3 regions of the Aeribacillus sp. FSL K6-1305 genome follow, and region 1 is predicted to be linked to each of the others. Evidence: predicted binding sites of a transcription regulator. Region 1 holds the regulator's gene; each other region holds the start of a gene.
The links. The regulator CtsR, encoded in region 1, represses protease genes until heat stress. The targets are predictions, from matches to a motif close to ATGGTCAATAAAGGTCAAACA.
Positions count from the first base shown of each region.

Region 2: the regulator CtsR is predicted to act here: its motif matches at 2,505-2,525, upstream of NST97_RS00960 (ATP-dependent Clp protease ATP-binding subunit).
Region 3: the regulator CtsR is predicted to act here: its motif matches at 3,816-3,836, upstream of clpB (ATP-dependent chaperone ClpB).

Region 1 is NZ_JBBOQV010000002.1:766,326-773,622, reverse strand. Features, by position in the region: gene radA (DNA repair protein RadA) at 1-326, opposite strand, end outside; gene clpC (ATP-dependent protease ATP-binding subunit ClpC) at 410-2,845, opposite strand; gene NST97_RS13535 (protein arginine kinase) at 2,842-3,930, opposite strand; gene NST97_RS13530 (UvrB/UvrC motif-containing protein) at 3,932-4,480, opposite strand; gene NST97_RS13525 (CtsR family transcriptional regulator) at 4,495-4,956, opposite strand; gene NST97_RS13520 (MgtC/SapB family protein) at 5,198-5,872, opposite strand; gene NST97_RS13515 (hypothetical protein) at 6,654-7,160, opposite strand.
Region 2 is NZ_JBBOQV010000001.1:211,217-218,513, reverse strand. Features, by position in the region: partial or broken gene queC (7-cyano-7-deazaguanine synthase QueC) at 1-31, opposite strand, end outside; PreQ1 riboswitch class I at 178-221, opposite strand; gene NST97_RS00970 (metallophosphoesterase family protein) at 595-1,332, opposite strand; gene NST97_RS00965 (YkvI family membrane protein) at 1,365-2,399, opposite strand; gene NST97_RS00960 (ATP-dependent Clp protease ATP-binding subunit) at 2,643-4,763, shown strand; gene motA (flagellar motor stator protein MotA) at 4,927-5,721, shown strand; gene motB (flagellar motor protein MotB) at 5,714-6,493, shown strand; gene NST97_RS00945 (MarR family winged helix-turn-helix transcriptional regulator) at 6,507-6,953, opposite strand; gene NST97_RS00940 (ATP-binding protein) at 7,128-7,297, shown strand, end outside.
Region 3 is NZ_JBBOQV010000002.1:1,748,236-1,755,532, reverse strand. Features, by position in the region: gene NST97_RS18360 (hypothetical protein) at 1-292, opposite strand, end outside; gene NST97_RS18355 (YjzD family protein) at 439-621, shown strand; gene clpB (ATP-dependent chaperone ClpB) at 1,162-3,801, opposite strand; gene NST97_RS18345 (YjzC family protein) at 3,911-4,090, opposite strand; gene argF (ornithine carbamoyltransferase) at 4,449-5,369, opposite strand; gene NST97_RS18335 (carbamoyl phosphate synthase large subunit) at 5,366-7,297, opposite strand, start outside.

The DNA.
Region 1 (7,297 bases):
AATAAGAGAGTGGATTTTCCAATTCCAGGATCCCCTCCAATTAAAACGAGAGACCCTTTTACAATTCCGCCTCCCAATACGCGGTTAAACTCATGAAGTCCTGTAAGCATTCTAGGTTCTTGCGCAGCTTGGATTTGATGAATTGGAGAAGGTTTGCTGACAGTGGATGATTCGGAATGACTAAAAGCAATGCGGTGTTTTCCCTTTGGCTTGATAACTTCTTCAACCATTGAATTCCATTCGCCGCACCCTGGACATTTTCCCATCCATTTCGGCGATTCATATCCGCACGATTGACAAATAAATTTTGATTTGATCTTTGACATTCGGTTATTCCCCACTTTGTTCAATCGATAAACGACAATATAATGAAAGAGAGGGGCATACGTGAAGCAGTATGCCCATTGGATTATTGAACCTTTTCTGCAGTTTTTACGACAAATTCATTATTTTGCACGTCCAATACAACTTTTTGACCTTGCGAGATCGTGCCTTTCAATAATTCCTCTGATAAGCGATCTTCGACATATTTTTGAATCGCTCTCCGCAACGGACGCGCTCCATATTCTAAGTCAAAGCCCTCTTCAGCCAGCTTTTCTTTTGCACGATCCGTTAATTCGAGTTCTATATCCTGTTCTTTTAATCGTTTTGTCAGCTGATCCGCCATCAGCGAAACAATTTCTTTCAAATGTTTTTTCTCTAAAGAGTGGAACACAATAATTTCGTCAATCCGGTTCAAAAATTCAGGACGAAATGCTTTTTTCAGTTCATCCATCACTTTGTTTTTCATATCTTTATAATTTTCATTTTCGTCTTGAACATTAAAGCCGACATATTTATTCCGTTTTAATTCGCTTGCCCCTACATTTGAAGTCATAATTAAAATCGTATTTCGAAAATCAACGGTGCGCCCTTTTGAGTCTGTGAGTCTTCCGTCTTCAAGCACCTGCAGCAAAATGTTAAACACATCTGGATGAGCTTTTTCAATTTCATCCAATAATACGACTGAGTATGGCTTGCGGCGCACTTTTTCCGTCAATTGTCCTCCCTCTTCATAGCCTACATATCCAGGAGGCGAACCAACGAGCCTTGACGTAGAATGCTTCTCCATATATTCTGACATATCGATTCGAATCATAGCATCTTCGTCACCAAACATTGCTTCAGCTAATGCACGGGCTAATTCCGTTTTCCCTACACCTGTCGGTCCTAAGAAGATAAATGAACCGATCGGACGCTTCGGATCTTTTAAGCCTGCACGTGCCCGTCTGACAGCTTTTGCGACTGCAGTGACAGCTTCTTCTTGACCAATAACGCGCGAGTGTAAAATTTCTTCGAGATTCAAAAGCCGCTCTGATTCTGTTTGTGCAAGTTTAACAACCGGAATTCCCGTCCAGCTTGAAACAACCATTGCAATATCCTCTACGGTCACTTCAGAATTTTCTTGACCTTGTTTTTCCTTCCATGATTTTTTCGTTTCCTCTAATTCCTCTCTGAGCCGCTGTTCTGTATCTCTTAATGAAGCTGCTTTTTCAAATTCTTGGCTTTGGACTGCAGCTTCTTTTTCTTTTCGCACTTCTTCTAATTTTTGCTCCAATTCCTTTAAATTCGGAGGTGTTGCAAATGAACGAAGACGGACTTTGGAGCCTGCTTCATCAATCAAGTCAATCGCTTTATCAGGCAGGAACCGATCGGAAATATACCGATCTGAAAGTTTAACAGCAGCTTCAATCGCCTCATCGGAAATGGATACCCGGTGGTGTGCTTCATATCGGTCTCTTAAGCCTCTTAAAATTTGAATGCTCTCTTCAATGGACGGTTCGTCGACTTGGATTGGCTGGAAGCGCCGTTCAAGTGCAGCATCCTTTTCAATATATTTACGGTATTCATCCAAAGTTGTTGCCCCAATACATTGCAATTCTCCCCGAGCCAAAGCAGGTTTTAAAATGTTGGAAGCATCAATTGCACCTTCCGCCCCGCCTGCGCCGATCAGTGTATGAAGCTCGTCAATAAATAAAATGATGTTTCCTGCTTGGCGAATTTCATCCATTACCTTTTTAAGGCGGTCCTCAAATTCCCCTCTATATTTTGTGCCAGCTACAACTGTTCCCATATCAAGGGTCATAACGCGCTTATCTCTCAAAATTTCAGGAACCTCATTATTCACAATTTGCTGAGCAAGTCCCTCTGCTATGGCAGTTTTCCCAACACCAGGTTCACCTATTAAAACAGGATTATTTTTTGTTCTTCGGCTCAAAACCTCGATGACACGCTGAATTTCTTTGCTTCGGCCGATGACTGGATCAAGTCCGCCCTCCCGTGCAACAGCCGTTAAGTCCCGCGCAAGACTATCAAGCGTCGGAGTATTTGCGTTTGTCATCGAACTTCCTTGGTGGCTTGAGGATACTTCATTGCTGCCTAACAACTGTAAAACTTGCTGACGCGCTTTGTTCAAGCTTACTCCGAGATTGTTTAAAACACGCGCAGCAACTCCCTCGCCTTCTCGAATTAATCCCAATAGAATATGTTCTGTTCCGACATAAGAATGTCCTAATTTTCTTGCTTCATCCATTGACAGTTCAATGACTTTCTTTGCTCTCGGTGTGTAATGGATCGTTTGCGAAATTTCTTGTCCCCGTCCTATCAGGCTTTCCACTTCATTTTGGATTTTTTCTGGACTTAATCCTAGAGCGTGAAGCGCTTTAGCGGCAATTCCTTCTCCTTCGCGCACGAGCCCAAGCAATATGTGCTCTGTGCCGATATTGTTATGTCCGAGGCGTACAGCTTCTTCCTGCGCTAAAGCAAGCACTTTTTGCGCCCGTTCCGTAAATCTCCCAAACATCATTGTTCATCATCCTCCCTTTGCTTCCTTTCTAATTGAAGCCTTTCACGAATTAATGTTGCCCTGCGAATATCCCGTTCATTCGGCCGTAGAACTCCTCCTGAATATTGTTGCAGAAATCCGGGCTGAATTAAAATCATAAGCTCATTTAAAACACTGCGTGGAACATTTTGAATAATTCCCAGGTCAATTCCTAAGCGCACATCTGATAAACATTGAATTGCTTCTTTCGATGGAATAATTCTGCTGTATTTGAGAGTGCCGTAAGAACGATATACACGGTCTTCTAGATGATGCGGATTCGTTTTATATAAAGCATCTCTTGCAGCCCGTTCTTGAGCAATTAATTGCCCGACAACACCTATTAAATCATCGACAATATCGTCTTCTGATTTGCCGAGCGTAATTTGGTTCGAAATTTGGAATATATTACCTATCGCTTCGCTTCCTTCTCCGTACCGACCTCTCACGACCAATCCTAATTGATTGATAGCAGGTATAATTTGGTTAATCTGCTGTGTTAAGACAAGTCCTGGAAGGTGCATCATCACGGAAGCCCGCAAGCCGGTACCGACATTTGTTGGACAGCTAGTTAAGTAGCCCCTATGTTCATCAAATGCATAATCTACTTTTTCCTCAATCCAATCGTCAAGATTCATTGCCATTTTCAACGCTTCTTTTAGCTGAAGGCCCGGGAACAAACATTGAATTCTAATATGATCCTCCTCGTTTATCATGATGCTCACTTCTTCGTTTTCAGATAAAAGGCACCCTCCAAGTGCTGATTCTTCCATTAAATAAGGACTAATCAAATGCTTCTCTACAAGTACGCGTTTTTGAATAGGCTGAAGTTCATTCATTTTCAGCAGCACGAATGTCCCTAAACCGTCAAACACTCTTTGTGAAAATGATTCTTCAAATGTATTTAAAACAGCCAAGGCTTCTTCATTCGACATAATGGTAGGGAAGCTGATATTTTCTATATTTCGCGCCAATCTGACTCGGCTGCTCAGCACAATATCGGAATCAGGTCCTTCTTGATTCATCCAAGGGCTCATGGCTGAACGAATAAATTTTTGAAAGGACATGTCATACTCCCCTTTCGTTCCGTCCATTTATCTTCGCTTCAATGGACCGAATTTCATCCCGAACTTGAGCTGCTCTTTCGAATTCCTCTTTCGCAATTAATTCTTGCAGTTCCTGTTTAAGCATTTTCAGGCGCTTTTTCAAATGAATACTTCCACCGGTCCGTTTCGGTACTTTACCGCCGTGAGTTGTATTCCCGCCATGAACACGTTTTAAAATCGGGGTAATTTGGTGATAAAACGTTTTGTAACAATGGGAGCACCCGAATTTACCAATTTTCGTAAATTGATCAAACGTCATATTACATTTCTCACATTGAATGACCTGATTTTTCTTGAAAACATTTTGCCCTTGGCTGCTAATGGCGCTGTCCATATTTAATAATCCGGACAATAAGTTGTTTATAGAAAAGCCTGGATTCATATTGAATATGAATACATCACTTTTTTCCTGTGCACATTTTTCACATATATGCACTTCAGTCTTTTCGCCGTTGATAATTTTTGTAAAGTGGAAAGTAGCGGGCCTTTCATGACATTCTTGACAAATCATCGTCCATCACATCCTCACTTGTATTTTAACGAGGTGAGCATCGCCTTCATCATCCTTGCCCTCAATTCGTCTCGATCAGGCAAATCAATATATAAAACAGACCGATCAATTACGCTCAACATAATTTTCGCTTCTCTTTCTGATATAACCTCTTCATCAGCCAGTCTTAAAATAATATCTTCTGCCGCCGACTGTGACAGCCTTTTTCCAATGGCATTTAAAATTTGATTGATCAGCTGGATACGGTCATTGATTCGAATCTTCATAATTCGGATATAACCGCCTCCACCCCTTTTGCTTTCGACAATGTAACCCCGTTCAATTGTAAAACGAGTGTTGATCACGTAATTGATTTGCGATGGAACACATTGAAATTTATCCGCAATTTCACTTCTTTTAATTTCAACAATTTCTTTTCCGCTAGAATCTAATACATGCTTTAAATATTGCTCGATAATATCAGATATATTCCGCACCTCGAAAAACACCTCCTTCAACTTTTTGATTGGAATTGCAAAACGCTCAAGAAATGTGCAATATCCTTGAGGGATAGGAGGCAAGATGTTTACGTAATGCTTATTTCCTAAACGATAACAACTAGTCACTTGACTTTGACTATATTTGACCTTAATTATAATATAAATTTTTTTTTGTGTCATTTCAACAAAAAAGCTCACTAATAATATTGCCATTTACAATATGGAAAAAACCCGCTCTTTAAAAAACTTTTTTAACTTCTTGAAATTTCAATAATTCGTTTATGATTTCAGGCATTTCATCTTTTGGAAGGCCAATTTCAAGTAAATATGAACGCTTCGCATGTTTAGTTTCTTTTGGCTTTGACAATGTAAAATGAATTTTATAAACAGAAATATTTAATTGTTCAAGTTTCCGAGTAAATTCCACCAAATCATCTTCTGGAAGATTAACTTGTATCCATTTTTTGCTTGACTTCTCAGCAAAAAAAGCCTCCACCTTATTGAGAAAGATCAAACTCAACAATACAATCAAGGTAGAAAAAATCGCCAACGGATACATTCCTGCCCCAACAACAAGGCCAAGTCCTGCAACAACCCAAATCGAGGCTGCCGTCGTTAATCCTCTTACCGTAACCCCTCTCACTAATATCGTTCCAGCACCTAAAAAACCAATGCCGCTAATGACATAAGAAGGAATTCTTGCTGGGTCAAAACGAATATTTTCATAACGATCCATATATTCTTCAAAGCCATAAAGAGACAGCAGCATCATCATGCAGGAGCCGACACCAACTAACAAATGCGTGCGAAAGCCTGCTGGATGCCGTTTAAATTCTCGTTCAAGGCCAATAAATCCACTTAAAATGACTGCTAAAACAATGCGAATCAACATAATTTGCCATTCCTCAGGCATTATCATTCCTCCTTACCATCCAAATGACTTTTTCTGTTTTGGCCATATATGAATTTTGAAATGATACAGTATTATACTTTCCCATTATATGCGATGAACAGTGCTCAATATTCAATTGTTCTTGAGTATGAGACTAAGAATGATATGAAACAAAAAAGCACTTTTAGAGCTGGCTTTAAAATCAAACGAAGCTTTCACTGCTCATATGCTTCAAGAATGGAACAGTTTATGCTTCTGAAGTAGCGATCAATTAATTATACTCCGATTGAAGGTTTTAAAGAAAGCGAGCTTGATTGCAATAGATGCGGAGGATCTTCAGAAGAAGCGAGCTCTTAGTTGTTCGTAAATTTGTCGTTTTTGTTCGTTCTGTTTTAAGCTGTTTTGTCTGTTTGTTGTATATTTCCATTTACAAGAGGATAAAAGAGGCTTGAGCTTCTCAAACCGCATTGCAGCGAATAATTGTTTCGTCCATACTTTTTTACAAGGATAAGCAAATCTCGCCTCCATCGCTTTTCTCAGATTAATTAAAACGGTTTGCATCATTCAAATCAATTAAAGATGTTTTTGTAACAGCAAAAATATCCATTTCGGCTTTCGACAATTTTCTCGAAAAATTGGCTTTTAGACTGTCATTTCTTAATTTTTCATTTTATGATCATAACGGAAAGTATTGCAACGGAAAAACATCACAAAAAGCTAAAAAAGAAGCCGATTCCTCCACCGCCTTCACTATACACGAGAGGCGGCGGTCATATCGGCAAAAAAATAAGATGAAAGGTATTTATTCTATGTCACGATTAATAATTTTAGGCGGATCTAAGTTTTTAATAACGGGCTCTCTAGACTTTATATCTGCATACGTATTGATAATTTCCGGATCATAAATAATTTGCAGCCTAGAAAGCTTGCCTATTTGGTTTTGTGCACCTTCAAAATAATCGTTATTCGTAATTTTTTGCGCCCCACTAAAATTTTGATTGCTGGCCCGTCCCCTTATCGCATTTAAAACAATGCGCCTCGCTGATATTCCTCCTTCTATACGAATATTTGAACCAACTCCAAACATTTCTAATGCTTGTTCTGAATAGAAAAACCCTTTAATATTACTAGGTTCATCCTGGTTAACGCTATTATTTCTAATGTTTATATTTCCATTTGCAAAAATAATTAACGAACCGTTTTGGCCTAATCCATTGATGCGCGAATATTCAATCGTCACATCCCCCATTACATACATAATAGAATTAAATTCCGCATCAGCACCTCTAATCGTCAGATCACCGTTCACAAATATGGGGCCGTCCACCCGAATTTTGTCATAATTATTTGGGTTGTACGAATCAGACCACTCGTTGCCAATTGTTAAATTTTTCTCTATATAGGCTCCCTCCTTAAAGGTGGTCTGTTTGAATTGATTATCTGAAT
Region 2 (7,297 bases), on a different contig from region 1:
GCTCCTTTCTGAAAAAAGAAAGCCATTCACACTGCCTAGCTTAAACAGAAACTGATGCTTCTTTTTCTGCTACAGTGGCGGAAGCAAGCTGTTCAGAAGCCTTTCGAGCTCATCATAAATCTATTCAACTTCTAAACCTTTCGCAAACATTGAAAAAACTATATCCCAAGGATATAGTTTTCCTTAGTTTTTTATAGAGGGTGTGCTAAAACCTCTCCCGTTCTTTCGAAACGGATTTTTATTCAAGTTGTATCTTATTATATCATACAGAATTGTTTATGCAAACGGCATGTTCCGACTGGAGTCACTCAAGACTTTGTGGGCAACTTTTTTAATCGCTATTTTTTGATAGCGAAATCACTTTTTTCAGGGTACTCTCTTGGTAAAAAAATCTTCCTTTTTTAAAAAACAGGATTGAGCCGAGCGTTTGTGGGCAATTTTTTATCTAAATGTAGTCCATGATCATTCTACCAGGAGCAGCCGCACTTTCTCATATTACTGCCACACTTTCCCTTTCATTTAATGAGCAATCAGAGTTCTCATTAAATGAAGGCGCTAATTTTTGCCTACAATAATTTTACTTATACCTCTGCATCATGCCTTTTCCAAGCCTCTATAGCGCGAGGTCGTTAATTCCTGAATATACTCTTTTAGTTCCGGCATTTCTTTTTTTCTAGCTAATTGAATGGCAAGGTCAATATCATATGGAACACGTATGTGCTGAATCGAAAAAGGAGCCCTTTTCTCCGAGTTGAACATGCCTTCCAAAATGCAGTAGGATGCTTCGGGCAGGTCCAGCGGATTACCGACACTGCCTGCATTGAAAAGCGTTTTGCCGGATAAATGCTGTATAAAGGCATTATGAACATCACCGTATCCGACAACATCCGGCTCCTTCGTTCCCAAACCGGTTTCAACGCTGTTTTCAAACATGGACAATCTTTTTTCAATCGAATCCCAAGGCTGTACCCTTATCCAGACGCTGAAAGGGGATGCATGAAAAAGCCGCAGCCGGCGGCCGCTCATATAAAAATCAATGGAAAACGGGAGGCTACGCAAATATTCTATGTCTTCTTGCGACAACTGATTTTGATGCCAGCGAACGACATCGTTTACATCTTCCCTTGTAATCAGCTCGTCCCAGTTTCCTTTTAAAACAAAATCGCAGGAGCTGCGGACGATATCGATCGCTTCTTTTGATTCAGGTCCTTTTCCGACAAGATCTCCTAAACAAAAAATTCGATCTACATTTCGCAAGCTTATATCTTTCAATACAGACGACAACGCTGGAATATTCCCATGTATATCAGAAATGACCGCGATTTTATCCAAATAAACTCCTCCTTCATTTCCCTACTATTTTATCATGATTTGTTATCGTCTGGAATTTTTTTGAACATTAATAATATGAAAAAGGCAATGCTCATATACCCGAACAGCGGATAAAGCGTGGAAATGAGCTTTCCGTATCCTATCAGGCTGACTAAATAACATAATAATAGGATGAAAATGACACCAGCGATTTTTGCCAAAGGCTTTTCCGATGATAATTGACGTTCCAAACCATACAGATTGCCGATCAACGATGAAAATATTTCTCCAAAAATAACAAGGATGTATATGTAATAAAAGCCTGAAAACAGCTGCTTGACAATTTCAGCCATTGGGATTTCAAAAAGCCCGGCGTCCGGCAAATGCAGAAGGGAGAAATAGCTGGAAAATAAAATGAAGCTTAATCCGAGACCGCCTACAACTCCGCCCAATTTAATGGCGCTTTCATCCTTTATTGCGTTTGCGAGCGGAACAAGTACAGCCTGAGCAAGAGAGAGATTAAAAGAAACATATAAAAAGCTTGATTTGACTGGTTGAAACACTCCATCCAACGATAAATCGATAAAATCACCCCTTATGATGGCTTCAATGGAGATGATCAGGCTAAACAAAATAAAAAGCGGAACAACCAATAGATTGACGGAAGACAGCCCTTTGACTCCAAACGAAATCACAGCAATGGAAAGCACAATCGTTAAAAAAATTCCAAATTGCTTTGAAAGCGACAGTTGCTCTTCAAAAATCGCCCCCGCCCCCGACAGCATGACCGATGTGATGCCAATCAGCATCATAAACATCAAGCCGTTGACTACATAAGCTGACAACGTCCCAAACAAAAATTGGTTCAACTGCAAATACGAAGATGCATTAATCCGTCTTCCGATCAACATCATTTTCGTTCCCAGCCAAACAAATAAAACGGCAGAACAAATAATTCCAACAATTCCTCCGGCGCCGTATTTTGAAAAAAACTCAACGATCTCTTTTCCCGTTGCAAACCCTGCACCGATGACAGTGCCGATATAGACAGAAGCTATTTGAAGTGCCAATACCCATTTATTGCTCATGTTTCACCCACCTTACTTTATCAACAATATATGGACAAGAAGGGAAAAAAAGACGAAAAAAATTTATAAAAAAGACTTGAAAGTCAAAAAAGGTCAAAGTATAATAAAGTCAGAAAAGGTCAAACAGTGAATCTAACTATTGAATGATTGAGATTGTCTCTTTGATTCCAAAAGGTCAAAGAAAGTCAAAGAAGTTTCTTCTTTTAGTCAAAGTTAATCAAAGTCAAAAAGGAGGAATGTTATATGTTGTGTGAAAATTGCCAAGCAAGAAAAGCCAATGTTTTATTAAATGTACAAATCAATCACAACAAACAAGAAATGCGTCTCTGTCAAGAATGCTATCAACAATATAAACAAAAAATCCCAAGTGGTTTTTACGGATTCAGCGGTTTCGATGAATTATTTCAATCATTTATGCCAAACTCTTTTGAGAGCTTTGACCAAGCTGTTCAAGCACAACCGAAATCAGGGGGCGGAAAACAGAACGGCTTCCTCGATCAATTCGGCCGAAATTTAACGGATGCTGCAAAAGCTGGGTTGATTGATCCTGTCATCGGCCGCGATGATGAGGTAAGACGAGTGATTGAAATTTTAAATCGACGCAACAAAAATAACCCGGTTTTAATCGGAGAACCAGGCGTAGGGAAAACAGCTATTGTGGAAGGACTAGCCTTAAAAATTTCTCAAGGAGACGTTCCGCAAAAATTAAAAAATAAAGAAGTTTATTTGCTGGATGTTTCATCACTTGTCGCCAACACGGGAATTCGCGGACAATTTGAACAGCGGATGAAGCAGCTAATTCAAGAATTGCAAGCCCGAAAAAACATCATCCTGTTTATCGATGAAATTCATCTTTTAGTCGGCGCCGGTTCTGCGGAAGGTTCTATGGATGCCGGCAACATATTAAAGCCAGCGCTCGCCCGCGGTGAGCTTCAAGTTGTCGGAGCAACAACTCTAAAAGAATACCGGCAAATCGAAAAAGATGCAGCCCTTGAACGACGCTTCCAGCCGGTTATTGTGAAAGAACCTTCCATTGAAGAAGCGATCAGCATTTTAAAAGGAATTCAAGAAAAATATGAACAATACCATCAAGTCAAATATTCAGAAGATGCGATTAAAGCTTGCGTCACACTATCTCATCGATATATTCAAGACCGCTTTTTGCCTGACAAAGCCATCGATTTAATGGATGAAGCTGGTTCAAGATTAAACTTAAAAGCCGAGCCGGCTAATGAAGCAGACATCCACGAGCGGCTTAAACAAATTGCCCATGAAAAAGAAAAAGCGCTAAAGGAAGAACGATACGAACTTGCAGCTAAGCTTCGCGACGAAGAAGCTGCCCTTGAAAAGCAGCTTGAACAAGGAAAGGACAAACAGCAAGCAATCGTTCAAGTAGAAGACATTCAAAAAATCATCGAAGAAAAAACCGGCATACCAGTCGGCAAGCTGCAAGAGGATGAGCAAGCAAAAATGAAACATTTAGAAGAAAACTTGGCGAAAAAAATTATCGGCCAAGAGGATGCTGTCCGGAAAGTGGCAAAAGCCATTCGCCGCAGCCGCGCTGGATTGAAAGCAAAAAACCGACCGATCGGATCCTTCCTGTTCGTCGGCCCGACTGGCGTTGGAAAAACGGAATTGTCGAAAACATTAGCTTTGGAGCTGTTCGGTTCAAAAGATGCCATGATTCGCTTGGATATGAGTGAATATATGGAAAAACATTCTGTTTCAAAATTAATCGGCTCGCCTCCAGGCTATGTCGGACATGAAGAAGCAGGACAATTAACGGAAAAGGTTCGTCGCAACCCTTACTGCATTATCCTGCTGGATGAAATTGAAAAAGCTCATTCAGATGTACAGCACATTTTCTTGCAAATATTAGAAGACGGACGCTTGACAGACAGCCAAGGCCGCACCGTCAGCTTCAAAGATACGGTCATTATTATGACCTCTAACGCTGGAGCAGGTGCAAAACAAGTTCACGTCGGTTTTAACAGCACGGTGGAAAAAGAATCAAGCATCCTTGAATCTCTCGGTTCATTCTTTAAGCCTGAATTTTTAAACCGTTTCGATGCCATTATCGAATTTAAACCGCTTGATAAAGAAGATTATTTGAAAATAGTTGATTTGATGCTTGAAGAAGTTCGGAACACGTTGAAAGAACAAAACATTTCATTGGACGTAACAGAAAAAGCAAAAGAAAAATTGGTAGAAATCGGCTATCATCCATCGTTCGGCGCTCGTCCGCTTCGCCGCGTCATTCAAGAACATATTGAAGACAAAATTGCAGACATCCTGTTAGACGGTGAAGTGCACAATCATTTAATCGCCGATATGGAAAATGAAGAAATTGTTATTCGTTCATAACAGCTGCCCTAACAGTCCATTAGGGCAGTTTTTTTATTCTTGAGCAGCACCGCTAAAATCGAAACAATGAATGTGTCGTTTATTTTTTTGATCAAATATAAAATTTTCGTCTTTCTTTGTCGATATAATAATTGAATATAGAAAGAAGAAGGATTTGATGAACATGGACAAAACATCAATTATCGGCATTTTTTTAGGAATTATGGCAATTATTGTCGGCATGGTTTTAAAAGGTGTCAGTCTTTCCGTCTTAATCAATCCGGCAGCTATCGTCATTATTATCATCGGAACGATTGCTGCGGTCGTTATTGCCTTTCCGACAAATGAAATTAAAAGAGTACCGAAATTATTCCGCGTCTTATTTAAAGACACACAAACTTATACGATTCAAGAGTTGATTGTCCTTTTCTCTGAATGGGCGCAAATCGCAAGGAAAGAAGGATTGTTGGCACTGGAAGCTAAGCTTCAGGAAATAGATGACCCATTTTTAAAGACCGGTTTAAGCATGGCTGTGGACGGTCAGTCTGCCGAGTTCATCCGAGATGTTATGACAGAAGAAATCAATGCAATGGAAGAGCGGCATGAAGCAGGCGCCGCTATTTTTTCTCAGGCCGGCACGTATGCTCCGACTCTTGGCGTATTAGGAGCTGTATTAGGTTTGATTGCCGCACTAGCCAATTTGGAAAATATTGAGGAGCTCGGACATTCGATCAGCGCCGCGTTCGTTGCTACTTTGCTCGGAATTTTTACAGGATATGTTTTATGGCACCCGTTTGCGAACAAGCTGAAAAGGAAATCCCAGCAGGAGGTGCTCGTCCGCCAGGTGATGATCGAAGGCATTCTTTCCATTTTAGAAGGACAGGCACCGCGGACGATCCAGCAAAAATTGGCATTTTATCTTCCTGAAAAAGAACGGGCAAAGATTTCTGATGAAGGAAGTGTTGCGTCCGATGCGTAGTAGAAAAAAAAACCGCAATGACCATCATACAGATGAAAGCTGGCTTATTCCCTATGCCGATATTTTAACCCTTTTGCTTGCGCTCTTTATCGTCCTATTTGCTCTCAGTTCGATAGATGCCCAAAAATTTGAACGTTTGGCTAGAGCTTTCAATTCCAATTTTGACGGAGGCATAAGCGTTTTAGAATATCCGAGCCCTCTACCACAACAAGAAATGGAAAACATCGAAGAAAACAAACAAAATGGAAAAGTGCAAAATGAGCCTCATGACAATGATGAATCGGGAAACAGCGATCAAGAGGAATTAGCGGAAGTTCAAAATCGGTTTAATCAATACATTGAAGAAAACAACTTGAAAAACAATATTAAAACATCACTAAACGAAGAGGGTTTGTTAATCACGATTCGGGACGATATATTGTTTGATTCAGGCAGCGCCAAAGTGAGAAAAAAAGATGAAATTTTGGCTACTGACATTGCCAAAATGCTCGCCATGGGCAGTGCCCGCAACGTGGTTATCAGCGGACATACAGACAATGTACCGATTCATAATTCAAACTTTGATTCAAACTGGCATTTAAGTGTTATGAGAGCCGTAAATGTAATGAAAATTATTTTAGAAAACAAAAATCTCGACCCAAGCAAGTTCAGTGCAAAAGGATACGGCGAATACAAACCCGTTGCTTCCAATGATACAGCAGAAGGAAGACAAAAAAACAGACGGGTGGAAATTCTAATTCTTCCAAACAATAAAAAAGCGGAGCCGAATTAAGCCGGTTCCGCTTTCATTTTTCTTTCGCATGGTACCCTACTTTTTTTAATAGATTAATCGCTGTTTCCTTCTCATCTTCTGTCAAAATATTCACGATCGAATCAATCATCTCTTGATGAGAAGGAAAGATTTCTTCAATCCATTTTCTCCCCTTTTCCGTTATTGCTGCATATGTGACACGGCGGTCTTTAGGGCATGCTTTTCGAACTAACAGCCCTTTTTGCTCTAATTTATCAATAACATACGTAATGCTGCCGCTAGCTAAAAGAATTTTTCCGCCGATTTGTTGAAGTGGCTGATCTCCTTTATGATACAAAAGCTCTAAAACGGCAAATTCCGTTAAGTTTAATCCATATGATTGAATGTGCTTGCTAACTTGATCATTCATTGCGCGATAAGCACGTGAAAGAACGATAAAAAATTTTAGAGATTTTTCAATACTGCTGTTTTCCTTAGCCAACTTTCATCATTCCTTTAGTATTTCAATGTCTTGAATTATAATAGTGAAACTTCTCATTATTGTCAATCACTGCATAGAAAATTTCAGAATAAAAAAACTTTTTTTAACCCCGATCTTCTTTCAAAAGATCATGCTATAATAAAAAGGTTGATGAAAAAGAAGGAGTTTAAAGAAATGCTGGACTTAACACATCGCCATAAGGTTTTGCTTTACATTTTGATCGTGATCCTGCCCACTTTTCTGATTTCGTTTATCATATGGGAAAAACAAAAAAATATCCTCTTTTCGAAACATGAAAAAGAAGCCGTATATATGCTAGACATTCATCAAAGTCAAATTGACCG
Region 3 (7,297 bases), 980 kb from region 1:
AAATTTCTTGTTTCATGACAAGATGATAAAGCTGTTTTGCCAACAAAACGGCGTGAGAGCTGCCCCAATGGCGTCCGTAAAGATTGGAATGAAACAATGTATATCCGCAGCTTTTTAACGTATTGATCAGCTGACGCCGCCCGTAATGCTCCAACCAGTAGCTTGAACCATTTTCAACAAAATGGGTTCGATCGCCAATGATCAAGATGCCGAATCCGTTCGGCTTTTCCGGAAGATGAATGACATTCCACTCGTTTTCAATTTGAAAAAATCTTTCCGAAACACCTTCCATTTGCCCACCACCTTTCCATCGATGACCTTTTATAATGTATGTACGAAATGTCAAAAAGGCTCGCAAAAAAATCGCGAAACAACCGTTTTCATGAAAAATGTTGTATGATAATATAAGTAAAGACAGGAATAAACGAGGTGAAGATAATGAGATATTTCGCAACATTTTTTTGGACGTTTTTGCTTGTCAACATGGCCAGCTATGTTGTTTCTTCCATGACAGGCTCTGCATTCCATTTTTCAACAGCAATTATAATCTCTGTTGTTTTTACCGTACTTCTCTTTATAATTGGGGAGTTAATTCCGGCTGAACCTTCAGAAGAGCATTAAGAATTTGTCGAAATTGGCGAATTGCCAATTTCTTTTTATTTAAAACGAAAATCAGCGATTAGATGCCTGCTGCTATCGGCGAAGCCTCACTTGTTACGCCATAATATAGACAAATTCAAAAAAAGGGGATAGTCTAATAAGTCATTTTTGGGCTTAAGACATCCCCTGTGATTTTTTGTTTTCAATGGAGATTTGTCTTTGGACAGACCCTTACCAGTTAACATATACGTCAGTATAATTAAGATTTCAGCCTAGCAAATTTACATGAAGCTGTTACGTATACGTCAGCACAACTAAGATTGGCGGAAAAACTTATAAATCACTACACTTTTCCAATTATAGTTTTCTAGTCTTTTAGGCAGAATCAGGCTTGCTTAGCTGTGCAATCTCCCCATGAAACTAGCCTGATAGGAATCTCGCCCTGTTTTTAGTCTCCGAATCAGATTCCCCGCCGCCAGGACACAGTTTCCTATGTCTACATGGTCCGCACAAAAAAAAGAACCCTCCTCGATTGAGAAGGGTTTTAATATCCATTTATAGCTATTCTAATTTTGCTGCTCCGCTCTTCTCATGAGCATGCAAATCCGTTTTTATAACAATTTCTTCATTTTCTACCCCTAACAGAACTTGGTCACGATCATGAACGGTTCCAGCAATAACCGCTTTCGCAAGTTTTGTCTCTACATGCTTTTGAATAAACCGTTTCAGCGGCCGTGCGCCAAATACAGGATCAAATCCTCTTTTTGCAATGAATTCCTTCGCTTCATCTGTAATCTTTAGTGTAAGTTGTTTATGGGATAGGCGCGCTTGAAGCTCTTTTAAAAGTTTTTCTACTATTCCTTTTACTTCGTTCATTGTTAAAGGCTTGAACAGGATCGTGTCATCAATCCGGTTTAAAAATTCTGGCCGGAAATGCATGGAGAGCTCATCAAGAACTTTCTTTTTCGCTTCGTCTGTTATTTCCCCCTCATCATTTAAACCGGAGAGCAAATGCTGAGAACCGATGTTGGATGTCATAATGATCACTGTATTTTTAAAATCAACTGTTCTTCCTTTCGAATCGGTCACCCTGCCGTCATCAAGCATTTGCAGCAATATGTTAAACACTTCTGGGTGAGCCTTTTCGATTTCGTCCAGTAATATAACCGAGTACGGATGTCTCCGAACTTTTTCCGTCAGCTGTCCTCCTTCTTCATATCCGACATAACCCGGAGGTGCGCCGATCAGCCTTGAGACAGAATGTTTTTCCATATACTCCGACATATCAATGCGGACTATTTCGTCCTCGCTGTCAAAAAGCGCTTCTGCCAATGCTTTCGCCAGCTCCGTTTTCCCGACCCCTGTCGGACCTAAAAAGAGGAAGGAGCCGATCGGCCTGTTCGGATCTTTTATGCCTGCCCGCGCACGCAAAACTGCATCCGATACTAATTCAACTGCATCGTCTTGCCCGATGACCCTTTCTTTTAATATTTGTTCAAGCTTCAGAAGCTTTTCTCTTTCCCCTTGTACAAGCTTTGCTACCGGAATGCCAGTCCATCTTGACACAATACCGGCAATTTCCTCTTCTGTTACTTCCTCGCGAAGCATCTTGTTTTCCTCTTTCTGCTTCATTTCTTCTTCCAGCTGTTTGATTTGTTTTTCCAGCGCCGGAATTTTTCCATGGCGCAGCTCAGCCGCTTTGTTTAAATCGTATTCATTTTCAGCATCAGCTAAATCTCTGCGTGCTTTTTCCAGCTCTTCCCTCAAGCTTCTAAGCTGTTGAATACCTTCGACTTCAAGCTGCCATTTCGCCTTCATTTCATTTGCTTTCTCTTTTAAATTTGCAAGTTCCTTTTGCAACTCTTCCAATCTGATTCGGCTGATGTCATCCGTTTCTTTTTTCAATGCAGCCTCTTCAATTTCAAGCTGCATAATCCTTCTCGTCACTTCATCAAGTTCTGTCGGCATTGAATCTATTTCCGTGCGGATCATCGCGCATGCTTCATCGATTAAATCAATCGCTTTATCAGGCAGGAAGCGTTCTGTAATATAGCGGTGCGAGAGCTCACTCGCAGCTACAATCGCCGAATCATGAATTTTGACTCCATGATGGATTTCAAACCGTTCTTTTAGTCCTCGTAAAATAGAAATCGTGTCTTCCACAGACGGTTCGCTCACAAGCACCTGTTGAAAACGCCGCTCAAGCGCCGGATCTTTTTCAATATACTTGCGATGTTCATCAAGTGTCGTTGCTCCTATGCAGTGCAGCTCACCTCTCGCAAGCATCGGCTTTAACATGTTGCCGGCATCCATCGCTCCTTCTGTTTTGCCGGCCCCGACTATTGTGTGCAATTCATCAATAAATAAAATAATCCGTCCATCGCTCTTTTTAATTTCTTGCAAAACAGCTTTTAATCTTTCTTCAAATTCTCCGCGAAACTTGGCTCCCGCAATGAGCGAGCTCATATCTAAAGCAAATATTGTTTTATCTTTTAATCCCTCCGGTACATCTTTTCGTACAATCCGATGGGCTAATCCTTCCACGATCGCTGTTTTTCCAACCCCTGGTTCACCGATTAACACCGGGTTGTTTTTCGTTTTTCTTGATAAAATTCGGATCACGCGCCGAATTTCTTGATCACGGCCAATGACAGGGTCAATTTTTCCTTCTTTCACCTCTTTAACTAAATCACGGCCGTATTTCTCCAATACTTCATAAGTGCTTTCTGGATTAGGTGATGTCACCCGAGCATTCCCCCTTATTTCCTTTAACACTTTCAATATGGCAGCTTTTGTTAAGTGATATTGCTGAAAAAGCTCTCTCACTTCTTTTGAGCTCGATTCGGTAAATGCCAATATAATATGTTCAACTGATAAATAATCATCTTGAAAATCTTTCCTTATTTCGTCCGCTTTTGCAAAAGCTTCTGAAAGAGTACGGGAAATATAAATACTTACCTCACCGTTTCCGTGAACAGATATTTTCGGCTTTTTTTGTAAATACTCGTTGATCGCTGACTCAATTTGTTGTACAGGACATTTAAGCTTTTCTAAAATTCTTGGAAAAATCCCGTCAGACTGCCGCAGAAAAGCAAGTAAAATATGAAATTCATCCACTTCTTGATGTTCATGTTCTTTTGCGATTTTTTGAGCTTCTACCAGACCTTTTTGCAGCTTCTCCGTGAATAGATTTACATCCATACCGAAACGCCCCTATTTTGACTTTTTTTGACCTTTAATTTTATTATAACTTCTTTATAAATCAAGTAAAGCCATTCGTTTTCCGAATGGCTTAGCGTTGTTCGAAATATTACGGCTTGCGCTTATAGGTCCAAACCCGATTATGGTTGGATGTTTCGGGGAATCGATCTCCTGCTTTGAGTTCAACCTTTTTGGGATCGACCACCATCGATCCGGTCTCGCCGACTTCGATGTAAATTCCGTTGTTAGGTGCTTTTTGACCAGGCCTGAATTGACGATTTTGACCCATGAATCATCCCTCCTTGGACATTATTGTTGGCTATCAGAAGATTTTTCATGTATAGACAGAAACACCTTTGATAATTTTCATTATGTGATGTACTTCGAAACTTTACTCAACGCCCAAAATCGAACTCACTGCATATGGCATCCTTTTGAAAAAATCGTTTAAGCGTTCAAGCACCGAATGCTGGATCAAAAGCTCTTTTTACTGTTTCTGCGAGAATCATTATTTACAATTATTCCCAAAATTGTCTCACCTGTCGTTCTTTTTTGTCTGGATATATATGCAGTAGAGTAAAACCTTTCGCCCCGGTTTCAAAAGAAAAAAGCAGGAGATCATCCTGCTTTATCAACGAAAGATCTTGTTAAGCCATAATTTCTTTTAAAATTGCTTTTTGCGCATGAAGGCGGTTTTCGGCCTGCAAAAATACCGCTGATTGGCTTCCGTCCATCACTTCATCTGTCACTTCCAAACCGCGCGCAGCCGGCAGGCAGTGAAGGAAGCTTGCATCTCGTTTTGCTTTTGCCAGCAAGGATTGATTTACTTGAAACGGTTTAAATGCTTTCATTCTTGCTTCTGTTTCTTCTTCCTGCCCCATGCTGACCCAAACGTCCGTATAAATAATATCAGCATCCTGAACCGCTTCGTCTGGATTATGAATTAATTCGACTTTCCCGCCCGTTTCGCCAGCAATTTCTTTCGCCTGTTTCAAAATGATTTCATTTGGCTCATAGCCTTCTGGGGCTGCGATCGTAAAATGAGCGCCAACTTTTGCGCAGCCAACCATAAGGGAGTGGGCTACATTGTTGCCGTCGCCAACATAAACGACTTTTACGCCTGAAAATTTGCCTTTCAGCTCATAAATTGTCAATAAATCAGCTAACGCTTGGCAAGGATGGTACAAGTCGCACAAACCATTGATGACAGGGACAGTTGCATATTCGGCAAGCTCTTTGACCCGATTGTGGTCAGTTGTGCGGAGAAGAATGGCATCCACATATCGCGACAATACTCTCGCTGTATCAGCGATTGTCTCACCGCGCCCGAGCTGAAGCTCTTTTGAAGAAAGGGCAAGCGCATGTCCCCCTAATTGCAGCATTCCTACTTCAAAGGAGACACGAGTTCGAGTGGATGATTTTTCGAAAATCATCGCCAGCGTTTTCCCATGAAGGACGTTTGATAGCGGATTTTGCTTTAATTTCAATGCTTCCTCGAGCAAATATTGAATTTCTTCTGATGTAAAATCAAGCAGCTTTAAAACGTTACGACCTTTAAGTGTGCTCATAAACTCATTTCGACTCCTTTTTCTGACAGTTCATGTAAAGAAATAGGCGTGTATTTGCTAACTGTTAGTGCACTTAAAAATGCCTGAAATGATGCTTCTTCCGTCAATACCATAATTCCTCGTTCAAGCGCTTTTTGTCGTCTTGCCTTTGCCTGATCGTTTTCTTCCGGATTATAATAAAGCACCGCTTCTTTTTTCTCAAGCCAACTTTCAAAATTATCCGTTACCGGTTTTATATAATCGAGTACATCATCTTTCTTATCTCCATCCACAAAAATACCGTCCGAATGAATTGGAAATAAATGATCGAATACCTTCCGCATCGCTTCCTCCACAGATTTGCCGACACACATTCCTTCGCCCGTCGATTTCATTTCCGGACCTAGTTTCATATCGACATCTGAATGGGCGTGCGTTGAAAATACCGGATATTTAATAGCCACATATTCATGGGCTGCTATTTGAGGATGTAAGTCAGTTAACATTTTTCCGGTTAAAATGGTTGTCGCAAGATCTACTAACGGCACTCCGGCAACTTTGCTGACGATCGGCACAGTCCGGCTCGCACGCGGATTCACTTCCAGCACATAAACGTCCTGACCATCAATTAAAAATTGAATGTTCATAATGCCTTTATATTGCAAATGTTGAACCATTCTTTCCGCATAGTCGGTCATTTTTTCTTTTATTTCTTTTGACAACGACACAGCTGGAAAAATCGCATAACTATCGCCAGAATGAACACCAGCGGGCTCGATATGCTCCATAAATCCCGGAATAAACACATTTTTCCCGTCAGCTATTAAATCAACCTCCGCTTCCTGACCAAAAAGGAATTCATCTAAAAGAAGAGGAAAATGATTTTCGTCCGTCTGCTCCACTAACGAAAGCAGCTCTTCTTGATTTTTTACCTTCACCATGCCTTTTCCGCCAATAACATATGAAGGTCTTAACAGGATCGGATACCGCAGCTTTTTCGCTTCCGATATCGCCTCCTCTTTTGTATGTGCCATTGCTCCTTGAATGTGCGGGATATTCGTTTCGTCTAATAGCTGATAAAATCTTTCTCGATCCTCCAATATGTCCAGAAGCTCAGAAGTTGTACCAAGCAGCTTCACGCCTGCTTTTTCAAGCTTCTCCGCTAAGTTGATCGCCGTCTGGCCGCCAAATTGGACGAGCGTTACGTCAATGTTTTCATTTTCAACAACATTTAATATATGTTCTACTGTTAACGGCTCAAAATATAATCGATCCGCTGTTTCATAATCAGTGCTGACCGTCTCAGGATTATTGTTGATCATGATCGCGTCATATCCAAGCTTTTGCAATGTTTGAATGCAGTGAACAGCACTGTAGTCAAACTCAACTCCCTGTCCGATGCGAATCGGGCCGGAACCAATGACAAGCGCCTTCTTCTTTCCGCTTGTGGAGACAGCTTCGTTTTCACCGAAAACGTACGTAGAATAGAAATAATTTGTTCTCGCTTCAAATTCTGCGGCACATGTATCAACCATTTTGAATATGGCTTTAATCCCCCACTCTTTGCGGAGCTTTCGGATTTCTTTTTCTTCTGTCTTTTGCCAATATGAAATCGAACGGTCGGAAAAGCCGAAAAATTTCAGTTCTTTTAAAAGGCTTGGAGACAGCTTTTCTTTTTTCGCTTTTCCTTCAAGTTCAATTAGATGGTTGAAAACATGCAAGAAATAATAGTCAATTTTTGTCTGGCTGTGAAGCTCATTTATAGAAACTCCTCTTCTTAACAGCTCCATTAAGATGAAAAAGCGTTCATCATCTGCATGCTGGAGGCGGTTAATAAGAGCTGACGTATCTTCTTTCACAAGCTTAGGCAAATAAATGCCGATATTATTTAATTCCAACGATTCCGCAGCTTTTTGCAGAGCGGCTTCCATCGTCCGTTCGATCGCCAT